3 regions of the Arthrobacter sp. CJL-S3 genome follow, and region 3 is predicted to be linked to each of the others. Evidence: riboswitches for the same ligand, from Rfam matches in the RefSeq annotation. Region 3 holds a riboswitch; each other region holds the start of a gene.

Region 1 (3,267 bases), 1.6 Mb from region 3:
GCACCGTTGTAGCGCAGCCGTGCTATATAGGCCGACCAGGGGCTGCCGGCGCCCGTCAGCAGACACCGCCATCAGCCCCTCGCCCGGTGGGGCTTCCGCGGCGGCTGCCAGCAGTGTCCCGACGGCGGCGCCCGCCCGGGGCATGTCGACGGCGAGGACCAGCGTCAGGGGTGCCGCGGCAGGATGGCGGGGGTCACGGCTGCGGTGCTCTTCGAGGGCGGAGATCCCGGCGGCGACCGCTGCGGCGGGGCCGGCGAAGGCCGGCTCCTCCCGGCAGCTCAGCACTCCCTCGGGCAGGGTTCCCGGGTCGGGCCCGACGACGGCGACGGCCGCCGCGGCGCGTGCGGCCTGCAGGGCGCGCTCCAGGAGAGTGGCGCCGTCGTGCATCAGACCGGACTTGGGCACACCTCCGAGCCGGGACGACCGGCCCCCGGCCAGGATGACAGCGTCGAATTCCATCGGCCCAGCCTAACTGGCCAGATCTCCAGTCCCGGCGCAGCGGCCGGGGCACGCCGTGTCAGGCAGCGGATTCCGGCAGGAGGAAAGGGTCCCAGGCAGGCGTCGGCTTCTCCAGTTCCTTGATCTGCCAGGTCGTGCCCTTCGGCGGCGCGGGGCTGAAGCCGAGCTTCCACCCCATTTCCCCCGGGGTATGGTCGCCTTTGGCGTTGTTGCACCGCAGGCAGGCAGCGACGAGGTTTTCCCAGGAATCTGCACCGCCCCTGGATTTGGGCTGGACATGATCGATGGTGTGGGCGGCTTTGCCGCAGTAGGCGCAGCGGTGTCCGTCCCGGCGGAGCACCCCGCGGCGGCTCACCGCCGTCACGGTGTTGTACCGGGGCCTGATGTAGCGATGCAAAAGAATCACCGAGGGCCGGCCCAGGACGTCCTGCGGCCCGACGACAGGATCGTCGCCTTCCGCCACGACGCTGGCCTTTCCGGTCAGCACAAGGACGAGCGCCCGGCGGAAGGTCACAACCGCCAGCGGTTCATATCCAGCATTCAGAACGAGAGTGCGCATCCGCATACCTCTTCACGGCCGCACCCGCCAGGGGCACGAGGGCCGGCTGCCCTCTGCATGGTCGGGCTATGGATCGACAAAACAAGAGTAAACACGGACATGCCATTTCACCGAATCTTTTTTGCCGGCCCCGCCCGTATCCGCTGAAGTTCACGTCCCGGCAACGCAAAGGACCCCTGCCGAATGGCAGGGGTCCTTGGTGCTGCTAGCAGTTGCTGTCTTAGCCGCCGACGCGGATGAAGACCGGGCCGGAGCCGACGTTGACGCTCTGCAGGGAGGTGGTTCCACCGTTCCAGCCGCCGTGGACAGCCTTGCCGCCGCCGACGTAAACAGCGATGTGGGCCAGGCCCGATCCGCCGTTCGCGTAGTAGGCGAGGTCGCCCGGCAGGGCAGCGGAGGCGCTCACGGTGCGGCCGAGGGACAGGTAACCTGCCGGCCAGCCGTGGTAGTTGATGCCTGCGGCAGCCAGCGAGTTCGTGGCGAGTGCGGTGCAGTCCTGGCCAACGCCGAGCTGGGCGTAGGCGGCAGCGGCGATCGTGGCGCCCATGCCGCTGGCAACGGCCGGAGCCTGGGTGGTGGCAGCCGCGGTGCCGGCGGCCGGGGCTGCGGTGGCGCCGACCTTGGTGCTGGCGGTCTTGGCCGTGTTTGCTGTGGGGGTCTCCTGGACCTTCACAACAGGCTTCGGGGCCTCGACGACGGGGGCCGGCGTGGTGGTGACGGCCGGCTTCTCGAAGGAGATGGCGATCGTCGAAGCGGCCGAGATGGTCGCCGGGGCGGCCGACTGGACTTCGAGGGTGGAAGCGGAGGTGGACTCGCGCTGAACGTTGGCCTCAGCAGCGTTGGCTGCGATACCGCTGGTCAGGACGAGGCCGGAGGCGGCAGCGATAACTGCGGCCTGGCGGCCCATGCCACCGGCGTTGTCGCCGACGGCCTTGGCAATGACGGCCAGCGAGTTGGTCTTGGTGACCTCGGCGCGGTGCCGTGCGTTTGCACGAGTAGTCATTAAGTTCTCTCTTTCGTGATCCTGGGTCCACGCTTTTTGGGCGCGGGCTGAGGACGCTCCGGCATCTTGGGGGTACGCCGGATCGCCCCGAAATGGGTTACTTAGCGAAGGGTGTACTGCGAAGACGCGCCAAAAGCGGGAACTGCTTGCAGGTGCATGGCCTGCGGGCCGGACTCAGCAGAGATTGAGACGGCGGTGTGAGATCCATTCCGGGCGCCACAAAGGACACGGCCGAGGTTGGATTTCAGCGGGCTCGTAAGAGCCGCGCAAGCGCGGTGACGCGCAGCATTGTGGCGTGAAGACACGAAAGTAGCCTCTCCCAATGCCTACGAGGTGAGCTGTCGGATTCGGATGGGAGTCACCCGGCCGCGCTGCTTCCTGGGAAGCTTTTGCGACTTAACCCCAAGGCCTTCAATTTCGAAGGCCAAAATTGGTTCCCCCGCCCCTGCCAGACGATGTCATGCGAACGGACCTTGAGCGGTGGCAGAGCTAGGCAATCCACTCAAGAGCGCCAACTTCGGAAAAGTTGGCGTAGGTCATACGGTACAGCAGTTGGGGCTCAATGTCACATTCAGATCACGGCGTGTCATAAGAATGCGAGAGTGTCCCATCAGCTCTGTTAGAGCCAGCCGGTCGGGTCGACGACTTCGCCGTTGACCATGACCTCGAAGTGAAGGTGGCAGCCCGTGGAGGCGCCGGTGGTGCCGCTCATCGCCACGGCAGCGCCGCGGGAGACCTGCTGGCCCACCTTGACGCTGGCGGAGGACAAGTGGTTGTAGGTGGTCTCCAGGCCGTTGCCGTGGTCGATCACCACACGGTTTCCGCCGCCATAGGGGTGCCATCCCGTGAAGGTGACCGTGCCGCTGGCGGCCGCAAGGACGGCCGTGCCGCACTGGGCGGCGTAGTCCTGGCCGCGGTGGAACTCCCCGGAGCCGCCGGTGATGGGGCTGACGCGGTATCCGAAGGGCGACGCCGTCTTCAGCTGGCCCAGGGGCGCCCCGAGGCTGCCCGAGGAGGCCGCGCGGGTGATGGAGCCGGCCGACTGGGCACTCAGGAGCTGCTTGAGCTTGCCGTCCGGGTCACTCTGGGTGGTGACGGCGGTGCGGTTGAAGTCAATTTTGGCCTCGGCGGCGGTGACATCCGGCTGGACCGTGGCGGAGAGGGATCCGGCGGTTGGGCCGGCGTCCGTGGCCATAACGGGGCCCGTGGCCGGGACGGTGACGGTGAGGACCAGTCCCGTGGCGGC
Region 2 (3,267 bases), 1.8 Mb from region 3:
CCAAACAGCTCGACACCCAGCTGGAACAGGCAGCGGTCCGCGCCCGCGACTTTGGCCGCTCCGGCCGTTCCGATCCCCTGGAGGCGCGGGGACAGGCCATCGGCACCCTGACCGCGCGAATCGATGACGACTCGGTCCGCAGCGCCGGGTTCCTCTCCGAGGACGCCACCCGGGAATCCCTCACCGACGACGACGACGAGGTGCTCCTGGAGCTTAGCCCGTGGAACCTGCCGGTGGACCGGACCTTGTCCGCCGGGGACTACCGGCTCGTGGCCGCCAAGACCCCGGACGGCGACGTGATCGTGACCGGCCTGCCGCTCGCCGAGAAGCAGAACACGCTGGCCACCATGGTCTGGACCATGGTGCTCGTGTCCACGGGCGGGCTCCTGGTCATCGGGCTGGCCGGGACGGCGCTGATCCGCAGGACCATGAAGCCGCTCGATCAGCTCTCTGAGGTGGCGACGCAGGTCTCCCGGCTGCCGCTCGACGCCGGAGAGGTGGGACTTGCCGTGCGCGTGCCGGCGTCCGCAGCGCATCCGGGCACTGAGGTGGGAAGTGTCGGCCATGCCCTGAACATGATGCTGGACAACGTCTCCAATGCACTGGAGGCCCGGCAGAAGAGCGAGATGAAGGTCCGCCAGTTCGTCGCGGATGCCTCGCATGAACTGCGCACCCCCCTGACCGCCATCCGCGGCTACACAGAACTGATGCGGATGACCGAACACTTCACCCCTGACGGCCAGAAGTCCCTGGCTCGGGTGCAGAGCCAGTCCGAACGCATGACCACCCTGGTGGAGGACCTGCTCCTGCTCGCCCGGCTGGATGAGGGCCAGCCGCTCAAGCTCAGCGAGGTGGACCTCACCCAGCTGGCCATCGAGACGGTCAGCGACGAGAAGGTCATGGCCCCGGACCGGGTCTGGCACCTGGAGCTCCCGGAAGAGCCTGTAGTGGTCCGCGGTGACGCGACCCAACTGCATCAGGTGCTGGCGAACCTGCTCTCCAACGCGCGCAAACACACGGGTCCCGGCACAACGGTGGTGACCGGGGTCAAGCGGTCCGCGGACGGATATGCCGTGGTGACCGTAACGGACAACGGCCCCGGGATTGCCCCCGGGTTCGTGGACCGGGTCTTTGCACGCTTCACGCGCGCGGACGCTTCCCGCAAGAATCCGGTGGCCCTCACGACGCCGGCAACCGGCAGGGGGTCCCTGCCGCGACGTCCGCTGCACCCGCCGCGGCCGCCCGAGTCGGCCGAGTCGGCCGCCGGAGTCGCTACTACCACTGCCCCCGCGACGAGCGCTTCCGCCGAGGGAACCAGCGGGCTGGGACTGTCGATCGTGCAGTCGATTGTCGAGGCCCATGGCGGGACCGTCAGTGTGACCTCGATGCCCGGCCGGACCGAGTTCACCGTCCGGCTGCCGGAGGCTCCGCCCACGGCCTGACGAATCAATGTCGACGCTGGTCAGGGCGCAAGCCGCCCCGCCGCCGTCGTGATTCCTGTTACCAAAATGTGACTTAGACTCCCAACTCCTGTACGGTTTTTAGAGTGCGGCCATCACTAGGGCCGCATATCCGGATGTACGCCAAGCTCTGCCGCCTCCCGGATTCCGCTGGACAGGCAGAGGCGGGGGACCCAGAGTTCCCGGGCATTTTCTGCACGCCCTTGGGGTGAAGCCGACACGTGAGTTTCCGTGCGGCCGGGTGACCTCACCCGAACCCGACAGCTAACTCCGCAGGCGTTGAGAGGCATTCATGACTGAATCCAAGGTACAAACGCGCCCTGACGGCACCGCAAACTCCACCAGCTCCAAGCTGTCGCGTCACCGCGGCGAGCCGGCTGAAGCCCGCATCAGCCCTGGCCCGGCTTGCCCACCACGCCGGCTCGACCGGCCGCCGGGCGGCCGTTGTTGTCGCCGCCTGCGCGGTGCTCGTGGGGGCCGGCGCGGCCGGCCAGGCGTCCGAGACGGCCGCCCGCAATGCCGACGCGGGCAGTTCCACGCAGGCAGCCGCCACAGCGGATCCGCTGACGCACCTTGATTTTGAACGCGTCCGGGTCGAAAACCAGGCCGTCACCCGCACCGACGCTCCGGCCCCGCCGGCCGCGGTGGCACCTGCCGAAGCCCCGGCGCCGGCGCCGCCCGCTGCCCCGGCCCCGGCCCCCGCTCCGGAACCTGCCCCGGCACCGGCACCTGCACCGGCCCCCGTTGCCATCGATGATCCTGCCGGCGCCCAGGCGTACGCGGCCGGCCAGCTGGGCTCCTATGGCTGGGCCCAGAGCCAGATGCCGTGCCTGATGAAGCTCTGGACCAAGGAATCGGACTGGGAGACGACCGCCACGAACCCGAGCAGCGGGGCCTACGGCGTCGTCCAGTCGCTGCCGGCCGAGAAGATGGCCAGCGCGGGCGCGGACTACCGGACAAACTACCGGACCCAGATCAACTGGGGACTGCAGTACATCCAGGATCGTTACGGCTCACCGTGCGGCGCCCTGAACTTCCACTACGCCAACAACTGGTACTAAACACTCGGCAGAGGCAGCCAGCTGCCTAGCCGTTGGGACGGTTCGGGATGTACTGCACGGCCCATTTGTTGCCGTCGGGGTCGGCGAAGTAAACAAAATGCCCCCAGTCCTGCACGTCGACGTCGCTGACGTCCACGCCGCGGTCCTTGAGCTGCCGGTGGGCCGCCTGGATGTCGCTGACCACGAGCTGCAGGCTGGGGGCGGTGCCCGGCGGGGCGTCCGAGAGGCCCTCGCCGATGGCGATCGAGCAGCCGGAGCCCGGCGGGGTCAGCTGGACGAACCGGATGCCGTCCGTGGGCCGCTCGTCGAAGTCGGCATTGAAGCCCACCTTGTTGACGTAGAAATCCTTCGCGCGGTCCACATCGGACACGGGAACAAAAACGAGTTCTAGTTTCCAATCCATGGGGCTCAGGCTAGTACCGGGCAGTGCATTCCGGTAGGCCAGGCTCCCTTGCGAAGGCTCAGGGGCGAGGAAGCGGCCAAGGGGCCAGGCCCGACGCCGGGCGGCTGGGTCAGCCGGCCACGCCGTAGAGGCGGTCGCCCGCGTCGCCCAGGCCCGGCACGATGTAGGACTTCTCGTTGAGCTTCTCGTCGATCGAGGCGAGCACGATCGTCACATTGGCGTCCGCGAGCTCTTCTTCCAGCTTCGCGAGGCCTTCCGGGGCGGCCAGCAGGCAGATGCAGGTGACGTCGGACGCGCCGCGCTTGAAGAGGAACTTGATCGCCTCGCGCAGCGTGCCGCCGGT
Region 3 (3,267 bases):
TCCGGATGCTGGCTCCAATCGACGACACATCACCCATTGGGCTGCTCCATTCGGCAGGATGTTGCCGGTTGCGGACATCCAGTCCTTCTATCGTGGGGCGTCGCTTCGGTTTCGGCAAGATGCTGCCGGTTCGGATCGCATTGCCCCGTTCGCCAGCGGCTGGACGTGCGGAACGGCAAGAAGCTGCCGCCCGGCGTCGGACGATCCCTCCCCTGCCGCGGCTGCAGGGTGCGGCGTACGCTGGGAGCCCGGCCGACAGCGAACAGAAGGAGCCCGTCATGCGCAAGGTCATCTTTATGATGCAGGTGTCCCTGGACGGATTTTTCGAGGGTCCGGAGCAGGATCTGAGCTGGCACCTGGTTGATGATGAACTGCACCGCCATTTCAACGACGAGCTGCGGACCATGGGCGGCTTCCTGGACGGCCGCGTCAGCTACCAGCTGATGGCCGATTTCTGGCCGACGGCAGACCAGGACCCCTCCAACCCGGCTCCGATGGTCGAGTTCGCGGGGATCTGGCGGGACATGCCGAAAATTGTGTATTCCAGAACCCTGGCGTCGGCCGGCTGGAATACCGAGGTGGTGCACGACGTGGTCGCCGAGGAGGTGGCCAGACTCAAGGACCAGCCCGGCGGTGATCTGGCGCTGGGCGGCGCCGATCTGGCGGCATCTTTCCGGCGGCTCGGGCTGATCGACGAGTACCGGATCTACGTGCACCCGGTCCTGATCGGACGGGGCAAGGCCCTGTTCCGCGAGACGGACGCGGTCACGCCGCTCCGGCTGCTGGAGGGCCGCACGTTCGGCAACGGCGTGGTGCTGCTGCGGTATGCGGTCGAGCCGGACCCCGGACACGCAGAAGACCGGTGATCCGCTGCCCCCAAGGCAACCGATCGACCGGCCTTCGACGTGCTGTTAGCGGTGCTGCTAGCCGGCGCGGACGAACGTCACGGAGCCGGTCGCGGTCAGCCAGGACAGCGGGTGCGTCATGGTGGCGTTGACGCCGTTCATTCCGCCGCTGATGGCCTGGCCGTTGCCGGCGTAGATCGCGACGTGGCCGGACTGGACGATGATGTCGCCGGGCAGGGGTGACGCGACGACCTTGCCGTACTTCAGGAAGGCCTGCGGGCCGATGTTGCCCACCGGGATGCCGGCCGAGTTCAGGGCCTTCTCCACGACAGCGGTGCAGTCCTGGGTGATGCCGATCTGGCCGTACGCCACGGCCAGCAGGGTGGCGTTCACTCCACCGGCTGCCGGGGCAGCTGCGGGGGCGGGTGCCGGTGCGGCCTGGACCTTGACGGTCGCCTTGGCAGCGGGGGCGGCGGCCGGGGCCGGCGCCGGTGCTGCGGGGGCCTTCGGGGCCGCCACGGGCTTGGGCGCCTCGACTACGGGCGCCGGCGTGGTGGCAACAGCCGGGCGCTCGAAGGTGATCTGGACTGTCGAGTCCGCCAGGACGGGCGCGGAGACCTGACCCTTGACGTCAACTGCCGACGCCGGTGCCGAGTCCCGCTCGGTCGGTACATCGGCTGCATTCGCGGCCATGGCGCCGCTGAGCACCATTCCGGAAGCGGCTACGAGAACCGCGGCCTGGCGGCCAATGGTGCTGGCGGTGCGGCGGTTGGTGCGAAGGGCGGCGCGTTTGGGCGCACGGGTATTGATAAAAGTCATTGAAAGAGCCTCTCCCAATGCCTGCGAGGTGAGCTGTCGGATTCGGATGGGAGGCACCCGGCCGCGTTGGCCCGTTCATGACGGACCGTGCGGCTTCACCCCAAGACCCCTGGAGAACAGCGGGTCAAAATTGGTTTCCCCGTCTCTGCCGGACGTTGCTGCGAGTTATCCCCAGGCCGCGGCAGAGTTAGGCAATCGGCTGGGAAGAGCCCGTCTCGGAAACAACAGGCACCTAACAACGGTAACGGAATGATTACGGGCTGTCACATCGAGCCCAGGTCGGCCTGTGGCCGCCGTTTGTGCTACGGACGCCGCTGGAACCTGCCCCGGGCATAGGATGATGCCATCACCGTTCGCCCGAAACGGAGGCCCGAAAATGGACAGCCCCGACCTCACCCGGCACTGTGTCGCCATCTGCCAGCTGAGCACTCAGCCGCAGGAGGACTTCAACGTCAACACCGAACTGCTGGTGCTGGAAAACGGGGAGGTCCACGTTTCCACCTGGGACGCCGAGCCCCGCGACGGAGGCTTCGACGTGCATGTCCTGAACGACCGTGTCGACGCCCTCGGCTTTATGGTGATTACCGACTGGGAGTTCTTTGACGAAAAGGCCTATGCCGTGGTGGAACGCCGGCCCGGAAGGTAAGTCCGATTCCAATTCGGCAGCAGGCCCGGTAAACCTCCGATTCCAATCCCGACGCGATTTTGACATATTGCAGGCGTCATTTAATTACACCTTGGAGATTGGACACGGAACGTATTAACGGAGCGGCCTCGGCTGTTGTCAATTTGAGAAGTCTTCTGGACGAAATGTCCAAAGTCGCCTGCACGGCCACCACAGGTGCGCAAGGGGAACGCTAAGCGGGCATCAATGGAGGGCAGGCCGCGAGTACTGTTGACTGGTGTTTGAACCGCGTCAGCTCAGTGAAAATGTCAGTATGCGCACATTGCGTGCGAGTGATGCGTCAGCGCTTGCCGATGCGTATGTGCGCAACCGTGAGTACCTTTCGACTTGGGAACCGGTGCGAACCGAGGAGTACTACACCGAAGCTTGGCAGGCTGCGGATATTGCGAGCCGCCTTGTTGTGGCTGGTGCCGGGGAAGGGTTCCCCTTTGGGTTATTTGCTGGCGACATTCTTGTCGGCCGATTCAACTTGTCCGGCATCGTGCGAGGACCCTTCCAGAGTGCAGGGCTAGGTTACTGGGTGGATAGCAACTACGCGGGCCGTGGTCTGGCATCCGCTGCCGTCCAGACGATCGTCGAAACGGCACGTGACGTACTTGGCCTGCACCGCTTAGAGGCGAGCACTCTCTTGCACAATGCTGGTTCACAACGGGTGCTATTAAAGGCGGGATTCCGGCAGATTGGGATGGCTCCACAGTACTTGGAAATTGCCGGGAAATGGCAGGACCACAACCTTTACCAGGTTGTCCTTCACGAATAGGACCCTGACCTGCCGTCTACAAAAATCCAGCGCTAATTACGACTCTCCCCGTTTAGGGATCCTTTCCCGGGCACTAGAACGCACCACTACGGCTCGCCTGTATGGCCGCGCCTACCGTCGCTTTGGACAACAAACCGTGGCCCATGCCGCCGCCACCT

What was found. Region 3 has a riboswitch for cyclic di-AMP ahead of AC06G6_RS10970 (C40 family peptidase). Riboswitches for the same ligand answer to the same signal wherever they lie in the genome.
Region 1: linked by a shared signal. The riboswitch ahead of AC06G6_RS03580 (NlpC/P60 family protein) and the one ahead of AC06G6_RS10970 (C40 family peptidase) in region 3 are both predicted to bind cyclic di-AMP.
Region 2: linked by a shared signal. The riboswitch ahead of AC06G6_RS02970 (aggregation-promoting factor C-terminal-like domain-containing protein) and the one ahead of AC06G6_RS10970 (C40 family peptidase) in region 3 are both predicted to bind cyclic di-AMP.

What each region holds. Positions count from the first base shown of each region.
Region 1 is NZ_CM160046.1:772,487-775,753, reverse strand. Features, by position in the region: gene mobA (molybdenum cofactor guanylyltransferase) at 1-459, opposite strand, end outside; gene AC06G6_RS03585 (HNH endonuclease) at 518-1,018, opposite strand; gene AC06G6_RS03580 (NlpC/P60 family protein) at 1,239-2,021, opposite strand; cyclic di-AMP (ydaO/yuaA leader) riboswitch at 2,331-2,492, opposite strand; gene AC06G6_RS03575 (M23 family metallopeptidase) at 2,641-3,267, opposite strand, start outside.
Region 2 is NZ_CM160046.1:625,944-629,210, reverse strand. Features, by position in the region: gene AC06G6_RS02975 (sensor histidine kinase) at 1-1,442, shown strand, start outside; cyclic di-AMP (ydaO/yuaA leader) riboswitch at 1,599-1,751, shown strand; gene AC06G6_RS02970 (aggregation-promoting factor C-terminal-like domain-containing protein) at 1,931-2,521, shown strand; gene AC06G6_RS02965 (glyoxalase superfamily protein) at 2,547-2,924, opposite strand; gene upp (uracil phosphoribosyltransferase) at 3,034-3,267, opposite strand, start outside.
Region 3 is NZ_CM160046.1:2,414,697-2,417,963, forward strand. Features, by position in the region: gene AC06G6_RS10960 (helix-turn-helix transcriptional regulator) at 1-37, opposite strand, end outside; gene AC06G6_RS10965 (dihydrofolate reductase family protein) at 279-866, shown strand; gene AC06G6_RS10970 (C40 family peptidase) at 924-1,664, opposite strand; cyclic di-AMP (ydaO/yuaA leader) riboswitch at 1,669-1,837, opposite strand; gene AC06G6_RS10975 (hypothetical protein) at 2,041-2,310, shown strand; gene AC06G6_RS10980 (GNAT family N-acetyltransferase) at 2,567-3,109, shown strand.